2 regions of the Fictibacillus sp. b24 genome follow, and region 1 is predicted to be linked to the other one. Evidence: a T-box and tRNA genes for the amino acid it is inferred to sense, from the RefSeq annotation. Region 1 holds a T-box; the other holds one or more tRNA genes.

The links. A T-box is a leader RNA that pairs with one kind of tRNA and senses whether it is charged. The one in region 1 lies ahead of serS (serine--tRNA ligase), so its partner is inferred to be a tRNA-Ser.
Region 2: it has a tRNA-Ser gene. The T-box ahead of serS (serine--tRNA ligase) is inferred to sense a tRNA for this amino acid. The anticodon was not compared.

The regions. Positions count from the first base shown of each region.
Region 1 covers NZ_JAUCES010000005.1:73,383-81,903, reverse strand. The annotation lists gene QUF49_RS00525 (YaaC family protein) at 235-1,206, opposite strand; gene guaB (IMP dehydrogenase) at 1,341-2,798, shown strand; gene QUF49_RS00515 (D-alanyl-D-alanine carboxypeptidase family protein) at 2,899-4,236, shown strand; gene pdxS (pyridoxal 5'-phosphate synthase lyase subunit PdxS) at 4,408-5,292, shown strand; gene pdxT (pyridoxal 5'-phosphate synthase glutaminase subunit PdxT) at 5,297-5,881, shown strand; T-box leader at 5,919-6,137, shown strand; gene serS (serine--tRNA ligase) at 6,432-7,706, shown strand; tRNA gene QUF49_RS00495 (tRNA-Ser) at 7,808-7,900, shown strand; gene QUF49_RS00490 (hypothetical protein) at 8,119-8,256, shown strand; gene QUF49_RS00485 (hypothetical protein) at 8,335-8,493, shown strand.
Region 2 covers NZ_JAUCES010000005.1:1,512,168-1,520,688, reverse strand. The annotation lists gene QUF49_RS07790 (MFS transporter) at 1-369, opposite strand, end outside; gene QUF49_RS07785 (hypothetical protein) at 471-731, shown strand; gene QUF49_RS07780 (superoxide dismutase) at 732-1,343, opposite strand; tRNA gene QUF49_RS07775 (tRNA-Phe) at 1,554-1,629, opposite strand; tRNA gene QUF49_RS07770 (tRNA-Ser) at 1,807-1,899, opposite strand; tRNA gene QUF49_RS07765 (tRNA-Ile) at 1,909-1,985, opposite strand; tRNA gene QUF49_RS07760 (tRNA-His) at 2,011-2,086, opposite strand; tRNA gene QUF49_RS07755 (tRNA-Met) at 2,113-2,189, opposite strand; tRNA gene QUF49_RS07750 (tRNA-Asn) at 2,194-2,268, opposite strand; gene QUF49_RS07745 (DUF456 domain-containing protein) at 2,420-2,902, opposite strand; gene QUF49_RS07740 (Na/Pi cotransporter family protein) at 2,967-4,571, opposite strand; gene QUF49_RS07735 (DUF1189 family protein) at 4,763-5,320, shown strand; gene QUF49_RS07730 (DUF1002 domain-containing protein) at 5,337-6,212, opposite strand; gene QUF49_RS07725 (LysM peptidoglycan-binding domain-containing protein) at 6,392-6,721, shown strand; gene ispG (flavodoxin-dependent (E)-4-hydroxy-3-methylbut-2-enyl-diphosphate synthase) at 6,815-7,927, shown strand; gene QUF49_RS07715 (DUF4190 domain-containing protein) at 8,310-8,521, opposite strand, start outside.

The DNA of each region.
Region 1 (8,521 bases):
GCATAAAACCTAATCAAAACACCCCTGATTTCGCCCTCAAAACCTCTCCACATCAACCCAACTAAACATAATTCCACGGTAATCCTGAATATATCCAAGGTAATTTAAAATATATCCGCGGATAAGGGCCATATATCCGCGGATAAAAAATTTTATCCGATTTTAGTGTTTAATCCGCCCACCTCAACAAGTAAACATCTCACTTTAAGCTCACAATCCATACCTTCAACCTAACTAATTCCTCAACTGCAGCATCTCCCCAAAAAGATACGGCATTTTATGAGCAGTAATGTTTAGGAATTGCTTAATATAGGGTAATTCTTCTGAGGTATACGTATGGAAGAGTTCACTCCACCATTCAGTATCGTATCTGCTAAGCATACTTAAGTTATAAAGGATCACATAGTGAACCATAAATTCGTTTAGTTCTGGCGATTGTAACCTATCTCTGTCGACCGGCAAGTAATAGGTATTTTCAAAAAGATGATAAGATAACGGGAAACAATCAAAAGGTTTTAAAGCTTCGTTTGATCGAAGAAGGAATCCAGAATGGTCTTCCTTCCAATCGATTGAAAACTTGGCTGAGAACAATGAGTTCGTATATTCAAGAAATCTTTCTTCTGACATATGTAGACGATCGTTTGATTTTAATGGGAGAAAAAATGTCTCCTCGTTTTCTTTACGCAGCTTAATGAGATTTACATCACCATTCATTTGTTTAAACAGTGGACTTAATTCAGGCAGCGTTTGAAGCAAATGGATCATCGTGAATTTTTCACCTTCCACATGTTTCATGTGAAACAGTTTTTCACAAAAATGATTAAACAGCCCAGTCTTTTGTACCTTCACTTCATCGTAAAGAAATTCATAACTTCTCTTCTTCCTTTTTCTAGTGGAGAGTCCGTGTGCCAATACGGCACTTGAATCAGGGTATTCGGGATCTGCACACAATATACAAGCCTTCATAAGTTGAGTCATGCCATAAAACAGAAGCACAGGCTTTAATTCCATAGGTGCAAGATCAGCTAATTTATAATATTTTTTTCCGTGTTCAATATAGTAAATAAATCCATATGTGTTATCAAAACTTTTTCCATTGCTGTCTTCCATGTTCAGTTTTTCATATTGCTTACTTAGAAAATGCTGTGTTTTTTGAGAGGAAAAGAACATATCAAACAGAGTCCACGCGTCATGTTGCATCATCATTTGTTAAACAATCCTCTCTTTACAAATTATTTGAAAAATCGAACATATTTTGTATTCCTTGACACTAGTTTACCCAGTTGATAATCTACAAATAATATTTTTCAGGATGATAAATTTGAAGGGGTGGTTATGGTATGTGGCAAGATAAGTTTGCAAAAGAAGGTTTAACTTTTGATGATGTATTATTAATTCCAGCAAAGTCTTCGGTTTTGCCTGGTGATGTGTCAATTAAAACGAGGTTATCTGATTCGGTACAATTGAACATTCCGATTATCAGTGCTGGTATGGACACGGTAACAGAAGCAAACATGGCGATCGCTATGGCACGCCAAGGCGGACTAGGAATCGTTCACAAGAACATGTCTATTGAAGAACAAGCTGAACAGATCGATCGTGTTAAACGTTCTGAAAGTGGCGTAATTACAAACCCGTTCTACCTGACACCCGAACATCAAGTATTTGATGCAGAACACTTAATGGGCAAATATCGTATAAGCGGTGTACCTATCGTGGATGCAGATAAGAAGCTAGTAGGTATTTTAACGAACCGTGACCTGCGTTTTGTTCAAGACTATTCCATTAAGATCTCAGATGTTATGACAAAAGAAAACTTAGTGACCGCGCCAGTAGGCACTACATTAAAAGAAGCTGAAAAAACACTTCAGCAATATAAAATTGAAAAGCTCCCATTAGTTGATGATGAAGGGATCCTTCAAGGCTTAATCACAATTAAGGATATTGAAAAAGTTATCGAGTTCCCTAACTCAGCCAAAGACTCTCAAGGACGTTTACTTGTAGGTGCTGCAGTTGGTGTTACGAAGGATGCGCTTCTTCGCGTAGAGAAGCTTGTAGATGCAGGCGTCGATGCAATTGTTATTGATACGGCGCATGGGCATTCTGAAGGTGTACTTCAAAAAGTTCGTGAAGTAAGACAAGCTTATCCTGACTTAACAATTATTGCTGGTAACGTTGCGACCGCAGAAGCGACTCGTGACTTGATCGAAGCAGGAGCAAGTGTTGTTAAAGTTGGTATCGGACCAGGATCGATCTGTACGACACGTGTTGTAGCAGGGGTAGGTGTACCTCAAGTGACAGCTGTTTACGATTGTGCGACTGAAGCTAAGAAGTATGGAGTGCCGATTATCGCAGATGGCGGTATTAAATACTCTGGAGATATTGTTAAAGCCATTGCAGCAGGCGGAAATGCTGTAATGCTGGGCAGCATGCTTGCAGGCGTATCAGAGAGCCCTGGAGAGCGTGAAATCTTCCAAGGACGTCAGTTTAAAGTGTATCGCGGAATGGGTTCTGTTGGAGCTATGGAACGCGGCAGCAGCGACCGATATTTCCAGGAAAATAATAAAAAGCTTGTTCCAGAAGGCATTGAGGGACGTGTGCCGTACAAAGGACCTCTTGCAGATACAGTTTATCAGCTAATTGGCGGTATTCGCTCTGGTATGGGCTATTGTGGAACGGCGACGATCGACGAACTTCAAAATGATTCCCGTTTTGTAAAAATCACGGGTGCCGGTCTTCGGGAGAGTCACCCTCACCAAGTTCAAATTACTAAAGAAGCACCAAATTATTCAGTCTAAAGACGCATTTTAAGACAGAGGTATAACCTCTGTCTATTTTTTTGAAAAGGTGTATGTTACAATAATTTTTGTGTGTAAATGGGTATGGAGGTGCAGTTTTTTGAACAGCAAGATAAAACAACTATTAGCGTTGACGCTAGTATTTTCATTTGTAGTTGGAAGTTTATTTAGTTTTTCTCAAACAGCAAGTGCAGCGCCGTCTTTAGATATTAAAGCTGAAGGTGCTATTCTTGTTGATGCAGAAACAGGAAAAATATTATATCAGAAAAATGCTGATAAGTTACTTGCCCCTGCAAGTATGAGTAAGATGATGACTGAATACTTATTGCTCGAAGCAATTAATAAAGACAAGATTTCATGGGATCAGAAAACAAGTATTTCTGAATATGCACATAAGATTTCTCAAAACCGTACATTGTCAAACGTGCCATTACGAGTAGATGAAAAATATACAGTACGAGAATTGTATCAATCAATGGCGATTTATTCAGCCAATGGTTCGACGATTGCATTAGCTGAACTTTTAGCTGGTTCAGAGGGTGAATTTGTTAAGAAAATGAATGCCAAAGCTAAAGAGTTTGGCATGAAAGATTATAATTTTGTTAACTCTACAGGTCTTAACAATAAAGATTTGTTCGGTAACCATTCGAGTGGGTCCGAAACAGATGAAAACATGATGAGTGCTCGTGCAACCGCTATTCTTGCTTTCAGACTGCTTCAAGATCATCCCGAAGTATTAGAAACAGCTAGTATTCCAAGAATGACTTTCCGTGAAGGTACAGATGACAAAATTAATATGGAAAACTGGAACTGGATGCTTCCTGAACTAAATAGCGGTTATGCAGGAGTAGACGGACTTAAAACAGGTTCTACTGATCTTGCAGGCAACTGTTTTACAGGTACAGTGAAAAAAGGAGATACTCGCCTAATTTCAGTTGTTATGAAAACAGGTACTCGTTTAGATCGATTTAAAGAAACAAAAAAGTTATTTGATTTTGGATTTGCAAACTTCGAAAAAGAGCAAATTCTACCTAAGAATTATCAAGTAAAAGGCAACAAAACAGTCCCTGTCGTAAAGGGTAAAGAAAAAGAAGTAAAAGTTGCTACGAAAGAACCTCTTTCAATGGTGATTAAAAGAGGAGAAAAAGAAAACTATAAGCCTAAGTTTGTTATGGATAAGAAGAAGATGACAAAGGACGGCGAACTGACTGCCCCAGTTAAAAAAGGGGAAGTAGTTGGCCATATCATTATTGAGTATACGGGCAGCGGAGAAGATTACGGCTATTTACTTAATGGAGACACAAAAGGTAAGACAGAAGTGGTAACAACACAATCTGTTGAAAAAGCAAACTGGTTTGTACTTGCACTTAGAGGTGTTGGCGGTTTCTTTGGAGGACTTTGGTCTGGAACAGTTGACATGGTTAAAGGCTGGTTCTAATTTCATAACAGTTTAAAAGCTCTTTAGCTCATGCTAAAGGGCTTTTTTTTCAGAAAATATAGAGAGCTTGCGCTTTTTATGATTTGCGATAAAATAGATGAGAATACTAGTTTTAATATAAAACGACCGAAATTATCGGTAACACTACATAAAAATCAGGGGGTAGTAAGCATGTTAAAAACAGGTACTGAACGTGTTAAACGAGGGATGGCAGAAATGCAAAAAGGCGGCGTTATTATGGACGTTGTAAACGCTGAGCAGGCTCGTATTGCTGAAGCTGCAGGAGCTGTAGCCGTAATGGCACTTGAGCGCGTTCCTTCAGATATTCGTGCAGCAGGCGGCGTAGCTCGTATGGCAGATCCTACGATTACGGAAGAAGTTCTGAATGCTGTTTCTATTCCTGTTATGGCGAAAGCTCGTATCGGACATATCGTGGAGGCACGCGTGCTTGAAGCAATGGGTGTTGATTACATCGATGAGAGTGAAGTACTAACGCCAGCAGATGAAGTTTTCCACTTATTGAAGAGTGATTACACAGTTCCATTCGTATGCGGTGCTCGTGATCTTGGAGAGGCATCACGCCGTATTGCTGAAGGTGCATCCATGCTTCGTACGAAAGGTGAGCCTGGAACAGGTAACATCGTTGAAGCTGTTCGTCACATGAGAATGATTCAAGGGCAAATCCGTAAAGTTGTTGCCATGAGCGAAGACGAGCTTATGACAGAAGCGAAAAACTTAGGAGCGCCATTTGAAATTCTTCTTCAAATTAAAAAAGCAGGCAAGCTTCCTGTCGTTAACTTTGCAGCAGGCGGCATCGCAACACCAGCAGATGCAGCACTTATGATGGAGCTTGGTGCTGACGGTGTATTTGTAGGATCAGGGATCTTTAAATCTGAGAACCCAGAAAAGTTTGCTCGTGCGATCGTTGAAGCAACAACTCATTACCAAGACTACAAACTGATTGCTGAACTTTCTAAAGGTCTAGGAACTGCTATGAAAGGGATCGACATCTCTACATTAGCTCAAGGTGAGCGCATGCAGGAGCGAGGCTGGTAATTTTATGCTAAAAATCGGAGTCTTAGCACTGCAAGGGGCTGTACGAGAGCATGTGGCAGCGCTCGAAGCAAGTGGTGCAGAAGCAGTTGCGGTAAAACGTGTTGAAGAGCTCAGCAGTCTAGATGGATTGGTGATACCAGGCGGCGAGAGCACAGCGATGAGACGTTTAATCGATAAATACAGTTTTCTTGAGCCTTTAAAGGAGTTTGCACAAAATAAACCTGTCTTCGGAACATGTGCAGGATTGATCTTGATGGCTAAACGCATTCAAGGACAAGACACGGCACACCTTGAATTGATCGATATGACGGTTGAGCGCAATGCGTTCGGGCGACAAGTAGACAGTTTTGAGGCTGACCTCATGATTCACGGTGTTGGAGAAGATTTTGCGGGTGTATTTATCCGAGCTCCGTTTATAGTCGAAGTAGGACCTGAAGTTGAAATTCTTTCTAAACATAACGACCGAATCGTAGCAGCTAAACAAGGACATTTCTTATGTGCAGCGTTTCATCCGGAACTGACGGACGACTACCGTTTACATCAATTTTTTGTAAAAATGGTACAATCCGCAAAAGAAGTAGTTGCATAAAATAGAAAAATACTGTACATTACTATAAAATCATTATAAAAAATCAATGACAGGAACTAGTAGCAAAAATGACTTTGTCTAGAGAGTCGGTGGCTGGTGAAAACCGATCAAAGCGTTTTGTGAATCCATCCTCGAGTGAAGAGCTGAACTCTCAGTAAGCTTTTCCGGTGAAGAACCGTTACATGTAATTGAGCCGGCAATGGGCATTCGTTCATTGCAACTAGGGTGGCAACGCGGGTTAACTCTCGTCCCTATTTCTAATTGATATTAGAAATAGCGGGCGGGAGTTTTTTGGTTTGGCTCTTTTCTAAAGATGGTTGCTTTTGGATATTTGTTCATTATCTTCATTGCAAGTTGATTGGAGTGAAAGGTGCGAGACTCCTGCAGGATCAGCGGGACAGGTGAGACTCCTAAAGGCGCAAAGTGGCAGGAGGCTCACCGCACGCCCTGCGGAAAGCGAGCAACCTGTAGCGGAATTCAACTACTTTCCAGAACAACAAAGTTTCCGAAAACAGCTTTTGATTTTTATAAACTAAAGGAGGAAAAACAAATGTTAGATTTAAAATTTGTTCGTGCTAATTTTGAAGAAGTAAAAGAAAAGTTATCTACTCGTGGTGAAGATCTTTCTGGATTGGATCAGTTTGAGGCACTAGACCAGCGCCGCCGTGAGTTGATCGGTGAAACGGAAGCTCTAAAATCTAAACGTAATGAAGTTTCTAAGCAGGTAGCGGAATTTAAGCGTGAGAAAAAGGACGCTGATCACCTAATTACAGAGATGCGTGAAGTAGGCGACAAGATTAAAACGATGGACGATGAACTGCGTCAAGTAGAAGAAGACCTTCACGGTATCATGCTGACGCTTCCTAACCTGCCGCATGAAAGTGTTCCTGTTGGTGAGACAGAGGATGATAACGTTCCAGTTCGTCACTGGGGTGAAGTACCTGAGTTTGCATTTGAAGCAAAAGCACACTGGGATATCGCAACGGATTTAAACATCGTTGATTTTGAACGCGGAGCGAAAGTGACTGGCAGCCGCTTCGCTTTCTACAAAGGTCTTGGAGCACGATTAGAGCGTGCCTTAATTAACTTTATGATGGACCTTCACGAAGACGAACACGGTTATACAGAGGTTCTTCCTCCGTACATGGTAAATCGTCAAAGCATGACAGGTACAGGACAGCTGCCAAAGTTTGAAGAAGACGCGTTTAAAATTCGCGAAGAAGACTATTTCTTAATTCCAACTTCTGAAGTTCCTGTAACGAACATGCACCGTGAAGAGATTTTAACAGCTGAAGAACTGCCGATCACATATGCAGCGTACAGCGCATGTTTCCGTTCTGAAGCAGGTTCTGCAGGACGCGACACGCGCGGTTTAATTCGTCAGCATCAGTTCAATAAAGTAGAGCTTGTTCGCTTCGTTAAACCAGAAGATTCTTATGACGAGCTTGAAAAGCTTACAGGACACGCTGAAAAAGTACTGCAGCTTCTTAACCTGCCGTACCGTGTACTCAGCATGTGTACAGCTGACCTAGGATTCACAGCTGCTAAAAAATACGATATCGAAGTATACCTGCCGAGCTACAGCGAGTACCGCGAGATTTCTTCTTGTTCTAACTTTGAAGATTTCCAAGCGCGCCGTGCTCAAATTCGTTTCCGCAGAGATGCAAAAGGGAAGCCGGAATTCGTTCACACACTTAACGGATCTGGGTTAGCAATCGGACGCACAGTCGCTGCAATCTTGGAAAACTACCAGCAAGAAGACGGCACGGTTGTGATTCCAGAAGTGCTTCGTCCTTACATGGGTAATAAGGAAGTAATTAAGTAAAATGAAGAGAGGGAAATCCCCTCTCTTTTTTTGAATTTTTTTCTCGAAAAGCGTTGACACTATATTCGTCCTCATGTTAATATAGTTCTTGTCAGTCACACGGAGGTATACCCAAGTCCGGCTGAAGGGATCGGTCTTGAAAACCGACAGGGGTTTAACGACCCGCGGGGGTTCGAATCCCTCTACCTCCTCCATATACATATTCAAACCACTTGATCTTACATCAGGTGGTTTTTTTGTTGTGTTTTTTGATGAAGGAGTGTCGACTTTTGCAGCAAGACTCAATTCTATAATTTTTGACTCAATAAGTTTTTATCAGATTTGATTTTAGTTTAAATGGCTGTTAAATAAAGAATTGATGCTTTTCAATCTTTTTTCATTCGCTTCTATGACAAGTTGGTTGAAGTGGAAGGTGAGAGACTCCTCGAAAATTGAACTTCAAATTTTCTTCGTGCGATGTGTCGCTGCCGTAGCCTTCCTTGTCCTGCGGGACAGGCGGGCAGTCCGAAAAGTGGAAGTGGCTCGTTCAGCCCCGACAAGCAAAAGGTGAAGGGGCTAGCAAGGCGCACTTTACCTTGTAGACCATTTAGCTTTTGACCTCGAGTGGCTTGCCACTGCAACTAGACAGGTGAGACACTTAAGAGTGAAACGTACGAATGTGGCTCACCGCCTGCCCTGCGGAAAGCGAAGCACCTGGAACATAGATCAACCACTTTCAAAAACATCAATGAATACGAAAACAGCCATTAAAAAAGCTTCCTTTACACAACTGCAATGTAAGCGCTAACACTTTAAAGTGATAAAATTTAGTATTG
Region 2 (8,521 bases), 1.4 Mb from region 1:
GAGCCAGTAAAATCCTAAACCAAATCCTAACATAGCCCCTAGTAAAATGATGTAGTTACTCGCCAACGATCCCATGTAAAGGACGCCTATATAAAATAAAGCAAGTATTAAAACACCTATTCTCAGTACGATAACGCGGTCAATTTTTTTGGCAAACCATCCCGCTAAATAAAACGCTATCGGCTGCATGACAACAATAGAAAGATTATAAAAAGCGATATCTGTAATTTTCCCAGATTGCTTCCACAAAAAAATGTTAACAAACGTATTTGAAAGAGCTGTACTTAAGGTAAATAATCCGCCCACAAATAGCAATAAGAACAAATCTCTAGGGTATTGGTCGGTATCCATGAATTTTTTTAATCTCATGTTTTCGCCCCCTTACATATCGTCGTTAGTGTCTTTCAAGACGATAGGGGCTATTCACTTTTTCATAAATTGGTTTTTATTGTATAAAGGGGTATGATGATATGTTTGAGTATTGGATATTTGATTCTGTAGATATAGACCTTTTCTATGACTCCGATGTAAAACTAGAAGACAGCGCGAAGTTGCAAAAAGATTTTATTTGGTATTTTCAATCAAAAAATGTATTTGTTATTCAATCGTTTGTTCCATTCGGTGACGGTAATCTAGCTCTTGATGAACTATTAGTAAGGTTAGCAGATCATTATGAAATACATGACAAAGGCATAATAAAAAGCCACTGGCAAGCCAGCAGCTTTCATTAATTATTTTGCTTCGTTATAACGCTTTTCAACTTCATCCCAGTTTACAACGTTCCAAAATGCAGCGATGTAATCAGGACGTTTGTTTTGATAATTTAAGTAGTAAGCATGCTCCCAAACATCTAGTCCTAGGATCGGTGTTTTACCTTCCATAACAGGTGTATCTTGGTTTGGCGTGCTTGTAACTTCAAGCTCTCCATTGTTTACAACTAACCATGCCCAGCCAGAGCCAAATCTTGTTTTACCAGCGTTCGCAAACTCTTCTTTAAATGCATCTAGGCTTCCGAATTTGCTGTTGATTTTGTCAGCAAGTTCTCCAGATGGTGCGTTAGCTCCGCCTGGTGCGATTACTTCCCAGAAAAGACTATGGTTAGCGTGCCCACCACCATTGTTTCTAACAGCATTTTGGATACTTTGCGGAAGAGAATCAAGGTTTGAAAGAAGATCTTCCAAGCTCTTGTTTTCAAATTCAGCTTGCCCCTCAAGAGCAGCATTTAAATTATCAACATATGTTTTGTGATGGCGACCGTGGTGGATCTCCATTGTTTCTTTGTCGATATGCGGTTCAAGTGCGTTTGTTTCATAAGGTAATGCAGGCAGTTCAAATTTAGCCATGTTCATTTCCTCCTTATAATATGTAGAGTTTTATATGTTCATTTTCAAGGTAACTTGAAAAGTGAAACCATTTAATCAACTTACTTGTTTAGAAAGTATTCAACATGTTTACCTTATCAAATTTATAGCGAACTTTCAATTTTTAAACACTGTACCCTTTCTAACAATAAAAAAACCTTACGCCACGCCGTAAGGTTAATATGTATAGTATGGTGGCTCGAGACGGAATCGAACCGCCGACACGAGGATTTTCAGTCCTCTGCTCTACCGACTGAGCTATCGAGCCAAAAATTTTTCAAAACCAAAATTTTTGGTCTTATTTAATTACTGTGTCTCTTCCTCTACACGTTCCCTTCTAGGGTGTATCCGTCGAGACAACTCGCAGCATACTCGTGCTGTAACGCTCGTAGCTATCGAGCCAAAAAGAAGATATTTATAATTTTATTTACTACAAAATATGTAATGGAGGAGGTAGAGGGATTCGAACCCCCGCGGGTCGTTAAACCCCTGTCGGTTTTCAAGACCGATCCCTTCAGCCGGACTTGGGTATACCTCCTCGATTATATGGTGGACCCTGTAGGACTCGAACCTACGACCAATCGGTTATGAGCCGACCGCTCTGACCAACTGAGCTAAGGGTCCAAAGATAAAACTTATGTACATGTTATGGGGCGGACGAGGGGAATCGAACCCCCGAATGTCGGAACCACAATCCGATGCGTTAACCACTTCGCCACGACCGCCATCGTGATTAATTAATAAAACATTTTGGTAGCGGCGGAGGGAGTCGAACCCACGACCTCACGGGTATGAACCGTACGCTCTAGCCAGCTGAGCTACACCGCCAAAATGGCTCCACAGGTAGGACTCGAACCTACGACCGATCGGTTAACAGCCGATAGCTCTACCACTGAGCTACTGTGGAATAACGTCTTAACTTTGTTAAGGACAAGAACTACTATATCACGTTGTCGTAATTAATGTCAATAACATTTTTGAAATGAATTTGCGCGAACACATGTACTTTTTAGAACAAAAATAATATAACACGCCCGACAGCAATAAGCAATGAAGATTTATAACACTTGATAATAAAAATATCCGATCATTAAAGCCTGTGTAAAGACTTTAATCAGAGTTGTTCCTACGAAAGCAAGCACAGTACCAATACCTACAGAAACGGCTGACTTCAATCCTTTTCTTTGGAATAGAAGTTCTGCAATTACAGCACCTAAAAACGGTCCAATCAGTATTCCGGCAACAGGTATTACAAAAGGTCCGACTATCAATCCGATCGTACTTCCCCATAAAGCCGCTTTAGATCCTCCTTTTTTCTTAACCGCATAAGCATTCCCTATGTAGTCAACAACAAACAAACTGATAAACAATAGGATTTGCACAGTAAGAAATAAAGGCGTGAACGGCTCAAATGAAAAAGCAAATCCATAAATTAAAAAACCGGCAGCTAAAAATAATACACCAGGTAAAATCGGATAGATTAACGCAATAAAACTGATTACTAACGCTAAACCAATTAAAAACCAATATAAATAGTCCACTTCTGTCTCCTTTCTCGTAAAAGACCAAATAAATAACCAGGAGGAAATTCCCCCTGGCTTCATTTTACTTCTCTAGTACAGCTTCTGCAATGTTAACAGCGTGGTCCCCTATTCTTTCTAGGTTACTTACGATATCAACAAAAACAATACCTGCATTTCCGTCGCATAGTCCTTCGTTCATACGCATAATGTGCTGTTTGCGAAGTGTACGCTCCATTTTATCGATTTTATCTTCTAATCCAAGCACTTCTTTAGCCAGTTCAATGTTTCCTTCTTCTAATGCTTTAACGGCCTTGTCGACTGTTGAAACGGTAAGAGTAAACATTTCATCTAAGTCTTTTTTAGCCGTGTCTGTCAAACGAACATTATTACGCAGTTGATAATCAACAAGTTCAATAATATTTTCCATATGGTCCCCAATACGTTCAATGTCACGAGAGGTGTCTAGCAGCATTGAGTGTTCATTTGATTCTTGAGGTGTTAACGGATGTGCAGACAGTTTTACAAGATAAGATGTTATCTGGCGATCTAAATTATTGATTGCTTCTTCATATTGAAGAGCAAGATCAGAATTCTTTTTATCTTTTTCATTTAAATAAGCGATGGCTTCTTTTAATCCCGCCTGAGAATAGTTAGCCATACGAATAATTTCTTGCTTAGCTTGTCTAATTGCTAGAGAAGGTGAACTCTCTAAAACGATTTCGTCAAGATGTTTTGCCTTGTACTCAATCAATACATCTTCACCCTTAATAAGTTTTGTAACAATAAAGGCTAATAACCCAATGAACCAAAACTGTATCAGAACGTTCGTGACATTGAAGGTACCATGTGCAAATGCAATTTGCATAGCCGGTTCCAAGTTAAACTTTGCAGATAAGAATTCAATATAGTGTCTGAACGGAACAAGAACGATCAAAAAGATAACTGTTCCAAGCAAGTTAAAGATTACATGAGTAAGCGCAGCGCGTCTTGCTGCAACTGTAGTACCGATAGCTGCTAAGATTGCCGTAATCGTAGTACCAATATTATCACCAAACAATACAGGCAGTGCGGCTTTAAGATCAATCATATTTTGAGAATACAGCTCTTGTAAAATACCAATCGTTGCACTTGAAGACTGCACAATAACAGTAAATAACGTTCCAATTACAACTCCAAGGATTGGGTTGTCACTCATGGAAACCGTCAGCTCTTGAAATGCTTCAAGGCTGCGCAATGGTTTCATTCCGTCACCCATTAGTTCAAGACCTAAGAATAACGCACCAAAACCAAACGTAATCTGTCCAAAATAGTTATACTTCGGATTTTTAAAGAAAAAGATTAAGATGGATCCAACTGCTATGATCGGCAATGCATACTCACCTACATCGATACCGATGATAAAGGACGTAACTGTTGTACCAATGTTTGCCCCCATGATAACACCGATCGCTTGCCTTAGAGTTAAGAATCCAGCATTAACAAGTCCAACTGTTAACACAGTCGTACCTGAACTACTTTGAATTAATACTGTTACAAATATCCCTGCTAAAACTCCCATAAAAGGATTTGTTGTTAATTTATCAAGTATTTCTCGTAATCGGTCTCCTGCTGAATTTTGAAGTCCATCTCCCATGTACTTAATCCCAAATAAGAAGATCCCCAGTCCTCCGATGAATTGAAATAACATTTCTTGATAATTCAATGTTTACAGCTCCTTATTAACTATCATTTATCAACCTTTGCCATTATCTCTATTTGTATAGTTTGTGTAAATAAAAAAGGGGAATTTGTAACATTTCCTTTACAATTGAATCTTATTGTCGAAAGGTCTGGGTTCATGTAAACTATTTATGGTCAGTAAATAAAGGGGATTCTTTAATGAAATTACATATTCGTTTTGTTAAAAGTTTATTTTCCATAATGTCGATTGCTCAATTTAGATTATTAGGTGTAGGGAGTACTATTCTTTATGTTCTATCCCTAACCTTATTATGTATTGTGCCTGTATTAATCATTTTCTTATTAAGTCTTTTGTCAGGTAATCAATCCTTGTCCAATTTTGAAAGCTTTGGCTTAAATCCAGATCAAATGCAAAATTTTGCTACCTCACTAGATGGAATATACCCTATCATTATAGCCGTAATCTATGCGGTGATGTATGTCCTGTTCTCAGGCATACTATTTTCAGGTGTTTCCATAATAGCTGGTATTGCAATTCCTGCAGCAAAAATTTTGGGCAGAAAACTTACGTATAGACATCTATGGGTCATATCTTGTTATTCAATTACCCTTCCTTCTGTCTTGATCACAATTCTTTTTACTTTAAATATTCATGTTCCTCACTCTTTTATTTGGTTTTGGCTATTATCATTTATAATTTGCATCCTAGCTATTACTAAGACACCTTCGAAAAAAAATAAAAAAAGCGGCCTGTGAGCCGCTTTTTTTCTGTCTATTTAAAGAGTGATTTAATCGCCTCTATCAGTGCGATAAGAAAGTCGATTATTTTCTGAATAAAAGATTGTGTCTCTTCCTTGTTTAAGAAGTCTCCAAGGTTTTCACTAATGTTCTTAAGATCGCTCTGAACTTGATCCCAATCAATATTTAGATCTTTCATCTTATTAAATAGCGCAATAAGCCCGTTCAATTCATCTTGAGTCAGTTCGATTCCCATATCTTTTGCAACTTTTTCGATTAACGCCCTCAAATCTTCTTCTGACTGTACCGGATTCTTTGCGATTTCCTCTTTAACACGAGTCATTAATTCTGTTGCTTCTTTTGTACCGATTCTTTCTCCTAATTTAGCTGTTTTAACCATTTCTTCATTAGCTACTTGTTTTTGCGCTTCTGGAATCTCAATCTGAGCTGTTGTTTCGTATGCTTTAAGAATACCTGTTAACGCTGCTGTACCAGACACTTCAAAAGGTGCTGTAACATAAATCTCTGCATCTGTAACACCAGCAGTCGTTAATGCATTCATATACATTTCTTCTGTTACCCAATTAATATTGTTGGTTTCAACAGATAAACCTTGATCTTTTTCACCAATTGTAATCTTAGATGACGAGATCGCTTTTGATCCAATTTGAGCTTTTGATATATATTCACCTAGATATTGGTGTTCTTCTTCATTTGTAACTTGTACTGTCTCTACATCAGCAGATACATCCATCTCTTTTAATAAACTGTTCTTTTGTTCTTCAGTTAAGTTTTGTCCAAGTGTAACGATGACATCCCCAGGTGCTGCGTCTGCAAACATTTTTAAAGGGGCAATAAATAATGCTGCAGCCATTATAGATAGCAGGGCGAGCACTTTTGCTTTTTTCATAAATTTCACCTCTCCAATCAGTACATCTAAAAAGATACGCAGAAATGTATTTTTTTCTGTCCTTCCTGCCTTTCCATTTTACACCAATGGTTATCCAGAAGTCACTTTAAACTTGTCATATTAAAGATGGACAAGCATATAGTCTTATATGTGAAATTATGCGAAAGGAGAGGGAATTCATGAAACGTTTCCTGAGAGCCTGTGCGATTATGCTTATTTTATATGTGGTTGCTTATGATTTAAAAATTGGTACACTCCCTCAATCTACACCTGCAAATGCTAATGCGGAGATAAAAACAGAAAAAAAGCAAAAAAAATCTTACGAAACATATGAGGTTAAGCCAGGTGAAACCTTAATCTCAGTTGTTGAGAAGCTTAATACGAATGGAAATTATTCTATCGTTACCATGATAAAAGATTTTAAATCATTGAATCCTGGAGTGAACCCAGAAAATATTCAATTAGGAAAATCATATAAATTTCCGCTATATAATAAAGTGGATAGATAACATTACTTGTCAAAACAAAATAATCCCTGCTAAAATGAACTGATGATAGGACAGACTAATACTGTCAATTTGAAAAAAGGAGCGATTCACCAAATGAGTGAAATCACCCACCGTTCTAAAACAAGACCTGTAAAAGTAGGACCATTAACAATAGGTGGTACAGACCAGGTTATTGTTCAGAGTATGACAACAACGAAGACACATGATGTAGAAGCCACAGTAGCTGAAATAAAGCGTCTAGAAGAAGCAGGCTGTCAGGTCGTACGTGTAGCATGTCCAGACATGCGCGCTGCTGAAGCGATAGCAGATATAAAGAAAAGAATTAATATTCCGCTTGTAGTGGACATTCATTTTGATTATAAACTCGCTCTTAAGGCTATCGAAGGCGGAGCTGACAAAATCAGAATTAATCCTGGAAACATCGGGCGCCGCGAAAAGGTAGAAGCCGTAGTTAAAGCAGCTAAAGCTAAAGGGATTCCAATTCGAATAGGTGTTAACGCAGGTTCTCTTGAAAAGAAATATCTTGAAAAATACGGATATCCTACTGCAGATGGTATGGTGGAAAGCGCACTTCACCATATTCAAATTCTAGAGGAACTTGATTTTCATGATATTATCGTTTCAATGAAAGCCTCAGATGTTAATTTAGCGATAGAAGCTTATGAAAAAGCTTCAAAAGCATTTGACTATCCGCTGCACCTTGGTATTACAGAATCAGGTACACTTTTTGCTGGTACTGTTAAGAGTGCCGCTGGCCTTGGAGCAATTCTTCATAAAGGCATCGGTAATACTTTACGTATTTCGTTAAGTGCGGACCCGGTTGAAGAAGTTAAAGTGGCTCGTGAGCTCTTGAAATCATTCGGACTTTTATCTGACGCAGCTACCTTGATCTCCTGTCCAACTTGCGGCCGAATTGAAATTGACTTAATTTCAATAGCTAATGAAGTAGAAGAATATATCTCTAATGTACGTGCTCCTATCAAAGTAGCTGTTCTAGGCTGCGCAGTAAACGGGCCTGGTGAGGCTCGTGAAGCTGATATTGGTATAGCTGGGGCTCGTGGAGAAGGATTGTTATTCCGACACGGAGAAATTGTACGAAAGATTCCTGAAGATCAATTGTTAGATGAACTGAAGAAAGAAGTAGATATTTTAGCAAAAGCTCATGAAGAAAAGTTAAAAGCTGAAGCAGCTGCACAAAAAATATAAAGTACGTAAGCTCCCGTTTTGGGAGCTTTTTTTAATTAAAGGATTGGCTGGCGTGCCGTATTTTCTGCGGAAATTCAGCAAGCATGAGCGGTGGTCTGGCATTGATTGAAAAAATGCCTTTTAGCTGATCACTTTTACATGGGAAGTCACGTGGAACAAACAATTTACATACATGTTCATCCCATTTATAAAAAAAAGCTCATTGATTTTAATTTCACGTTATTTTATATAATTTCACGTTATTTGAATTTATTTCACATTAATCTCTATAATTTCACGTTAAACGTAATAATTTCACGTTAACCATATTATCCCAGTAAACTTCAACTTTTTTTCATATAAAAAAGAAGAAGCCTCAGCTTCTCCTTTGCTCCTTCTTCCTTTAAAAGAACGGTGCAAAAAATAACGAAATGATTATCGATACGATACCAATTCCGATCGCCCAATTCCCAAGCGAATGTGCACCTTGTCTTCTGGCAATAAAACCAACGATAATACCTGCTGCTCCAAATAACACGGGTAGTATGAACAGTGATAAGACAGAAAGAATAATCGCGATGACTCCAGCCGCTTTTCCTCCTGCTCTTTCACGAT